DNA from 2 places in the Marinitoga aeolica genome. Region 1 is predicted to be linked to the other one. Evidence: riboswitches for the same ligand, from Rfam matches in the RefSeq annotation. Region 1 holds a riboswitch; the other holds the start of a gene.
What was found. A riboswitch is a leader RNA that binds a small molecule or an ion and turns the genes downstream of it on or off. The one in region 1 is predicted to bind thiamine pyrophosphate.

Region 1 (2,196 bases):
GGACAAATAGCTCATATGAAATAAAAGTTATAGACAGCAAATTGCATAATTTAAATACAATTAATTTATTGAAAGATATTATTCAACCTAACTTATCTTTAACTCTTAATAATAATTTTATTAATTTATCAACATCTATTTCCATTTCTTCGATTATTATGGCAAATTCAAAAGTATTTAGATATAATCTTGAAAAAGAATATAATTCTTTGAGTAAAAAACAAAAAAAGAATGAGGTTATATACCGTATTTTAAATTTGTATTCCATGATTTATAACGAGAAAGAATTACTTGAACTATATTTAAAAATTAATGATATTCTAAAAAAGAAAGAAAATTCTGAGGAATATATTCAAATAATAAATGAATTAGAAAATAGAATATATTTAAAAAAAATTACAATAGAAGAAATGGAATTAGATTTAAAAAATATTATAGGAATGGATACTTCTATAAAATATTTAAATTTATGTGAAAGTCCAAGTTTTTTAGAGATTTTAAAAAGGATAAAAATAAATATAAGTGATGGACCTCTTAATTTTGAAATATCTAAATTAGGAAATAAATTAAATGATAAAAATTCATACATTAATAATTTTTCAAATATTGCAGATTTTTATTTAGACACAAACTTTGAAACCTATGATTATGGTGTTCGTTTGAATTTATTTAAATTTTCAGGAGTAAATTTATCTTTAAACTACTCACTCAAAAGTAATTATTTTAATCTTTCGATTTATGTCAATTTTGGAAATATAGGGAAAATAAATAATTTAAATTCTCCAGAATTTAATGAAAAGAAAGAAGAATTCTATTATAGAGGAAACATAGATATTATGTATAAAAATTATCTGTTTTATCAAAAAAAGTATAATGATATAAAAAAAATATTAGTAAACTTTAATTTTAAAACGTCAACAGTGGAAAATTTGATAAAATATCTACAAATATATGAAAATTTTATACAAACTAGAGGAATATATGTTCAAAACACATTGAAATTAGCAAAGGAAATTGGAATTTTAGATGAAATCTATCAAAAATAAATTAAAGATTAAAAAACACAAATAACTCTCTTGAAATAAAAGTAAAATAATGATATAATCAGAATGAAAAGTGAATAAAAAAGAGCCGCAGGGGAGCTACTAATCCGTAGCTGAGAGTGAGGTGGAAGCCTCTGACCCTTACAACTTGATCTGGTTAATACCAGCGAAAGGAGCGGAGCAGAGATAAAAATAAAAATCAATCTCCTGCTTCGTGCAGGAGATTTTTTTATAGTAGGAGGTGATTTCTTGAGAGTATATATAAACGGTAAAGCAAAAGAGTGTAAAAGTAATACTTTAAAGGAATTACTTGAAGAATTTTCTTTCAACGATAAACCTATTGTTGTAGTAAAAAACGGAGAAATTATCCCCATAAAAAATTATTCTGAACAATATTTATCTAAAAACGATAAAATTGAGATTATTACTGTAGTGGGAGGTGGTTAATATCAATTTTTACGGTGAAGAAATCAATAATCTATTTTTTATGGGTACTGGAAAATTTCGAGATTATAATATTATGAAAAAAGCTATAGAAGAAGCAAATATTGAAGTTGTTACCGTTGCAATGAGAAGAGCATCATATAGTAATATGAATGAAAGTATCCTGGATTATATTAATGTAAAAAAAATAATGGTAAACACATCTGGAGCAAGAAATGCAGAAGAAGCATTATTAATTGCAAAAGCTGGAAAAGAATTAATGAATACAGATTGGGTAAAAATAGAAATCATAAACGATTCAAAGTATCTAATGCCGGATAATCAGGAAACTGTAAAAGCATGTAAATTATTAACTGAAAATGGTTTTAAAGTATTTCCTTATATGTATCCTGATTTATATGATGCACGAAAAATGATAGAAAATGGTGCAGAGGTATTAATGCCACTGGGATCACCTATAGGCACAAATAAGGGATTCGCAACAAAGGAGCTTGTGAAGATTCTTTTAAACGAATTTGATGTGAAGGTAATAATAGATGCAGGAATAGGGAAACCATCACATGTAGCAGAGGCTATGGAAACAGGATGTCATGCTGTTCTTGCAAACACAGCAGTTTCGATAGCAGATGATCCTGTCAAGATGGTAAAGGCTTTTTCTCTTGCTGCTGAAGCTGGGAGACTTGCATATCTATCAGGAATGCCCGAAGAA
Region 2 (2,196 bases), 540 kb from region 1:
AAAAGATCATCAGAAGGAAATTCCTTAATAATCTTTGAGTATAATTTAATAATAGCTTTTGCTTTTTCCTCTTTGGGAGTATCTTTTGGCAAAAGAGCACTAATATAGTTTTTTAAACGTTCTACCAATATACCAAAAGCGGTTATAATTAATGTATCTTTGCTATCAAAATATAGATATAATGTTCCTTTTGATACACCAGTTTCTCTGGCGACATCATCCATAGTAAAGTGAGATAATCCTTTATTTAAAATCAAATCTAAAGCATTTTCTGCTATTTTTTTCTTCTTTTGTTCTTTATATGCGTTTTTCTTATTTTTTGTATCTGCCACCATTTATAATCACCTCTATGACTGACTGGTTAGTCAATGATATTATAATACTTTTTACATTTCGTTTCAAATATGACAAAAAAAGTCATAAAATTAAACCGTCATATTTTATGATTATAAAAATACCAAGAATAAAAGATCTTCTAATGTGTAAAAACTGACTGACTGGTTAGTCAAATATATAACATAATAGCAAAAAAACTGTTACTAAAAAATAATAAAGAATAAAAATGAAATTAAAAATAAAATTTATTCAGACGCTTGATTGTTTTTCTGAGTTCGATTTCACTCAATTTTGCATCCGTACAAAATTGACCGGTTCCATATGTTATTTTTTTATCGATAATCTGAATGAGTTATATATTGATTTTTCTTATTTTTAGTGATATAATTATTTTGTAGAACCGCCGGGGGAGCTCCTAGGCCGGAGCTGAGATTAAGGTGGAAGCCTTAGACCCCAGCACCTGATCCGGGTAATACCGGCGTAGGGAGAGCGGAGTTAACAATAGATAAATTAACGCCTTCCAATGCCGGAAGGCGTATTTTTTTATAAAATTTTTAAGGAGGTAAGATATATGAAAAAAGTTTTGATGGTTTTAATTAGTATTTTAATTGTTAGTGCAGTTTTGGCAAATACTCTCACTGTATATGTTTATGACAGTTTGGATTGGATAAAGAAAGGAACTATTCAAAGGTTTGAAAATATGTATGGGGTAAAAGTGAATGTTGTTGTTTTAGGCGATGGTGGAAATGTTTTAGCAAGGTTAAAACTTGAAAAAAAGAATCCAAAGGCTGATGTAGTAATTGGGTTAGACCAATCATTATCTGTTTTAGCAATAAATGAAAATTTAGTAATTCCATATAAGCCATTGAATATTAATAAAATTAAAAATAATAGTTTGATTTATGACAAAACATATCATTTGATTCCTTATGATTATGGAGCAATTGCAATTGTTTATGATCCAGAGAAATTAAATGTTGTACCTAAAAGTTTTGAAGATTTAACTCAAATGAAGAAAAAACTAATTATAGAAGATCCAAGAACATCGTCTACAGGTCAAGCATTTTTATTATGGACTATTGCTGTATATAAAGATCAATGGAAAGATTTCTGGAAAAGGTTAAAACCAGCGATTTTAACTGTAACCCCTGGTTGGAGTGAAGCATTTGCAAAATTTGAATCTGGTGAAGCACCAATGATGGTAAGCTATGCTACGGATGGAGCTTATTCATACTATTATTATAAATCAACTAAATATAAAGCATTTATTCCAAAAGAAGGAGCATATGTTCAAATAGAGGGTGCTGGAATAGTAAAAGGAACAAAAAATTTAGAATTAGCTAAAAGATTTATAGAATTTTTATTATTTGATGATTTTCAAAAAAATGTCCCATTAAATCAGTGGATGTTTCCTGTAACCAATGTTAAAATGCCAGAAGCTTTTAATTATGCACTTATTCCAGAAAAGATAGTGACAATATCTTCTGAAGAAATGAATAAAAATATGGAAAAATGGCTTGAAGAGTGGGAAGAAATAATGTTACAATAATAAAACTGAACAGGCTATTTTGGTAGCCTGTTCAGTTTGTAGGCAAAGTTTAAAATAAAATAATTGAAATTGGAATCAAAATAAAACTCATTCAAACGCTTGATTGCTAATCTGAAAAAATTAATCATTCCCGGTTTCCGTTCAGACTCGCATCCATGCTCGGCTTCACTCAAAATCACATCCATGTGATTTTGGAAACCTCCATTCATAATTTTTTCAGGCAATCTTCGAGTTTTCATTCATTTTATTTTTGAATCCCAATATATTCAACTTCTTTTATATTCTTCCGGAAAATTTCATATATCTATATA

Region 2: another riboswitch for thiamine pyrophosphate. It lies ahead of JRV97_RS06360 (thiamine ABC transporter substrate-binding protein); the one in region 1 lies ahead of thiS (sulfur carrier protein ThiS).

What each region holds. Positions count from the first base shown of each region.
Region 1 covers NZ_CP069362.1:806,333-808,528, reverse strand. Annotated here, with positions in the region: gene JRV97_RS03805 (hypothetical protein) at 1-1,046, shown strand, start outside; TPP riboswitch at 1,126-1,235, shown strand; gene thiS (sulfur carrier protein ThiS) at 1,293-1,490, shown strand; gene JRV97_RS03795 (thiazole synthase) at 1,483-2,196, shown strand, end outside.
Region 2 covers NZ_CP069362.1:1,350,051-1,352,246, forward strand. Annotated here, with positions in the region: gene JRV97_RS06355 (TetR/AcrR family transcriptional regulator) at 1-335, opposite strand, end outside; TPP riboswitch at 732-841, shown strand; gene JRV97_RS06360 (thiamine ABC transporter substrate-binding protein) at 908-1,885, shown strand.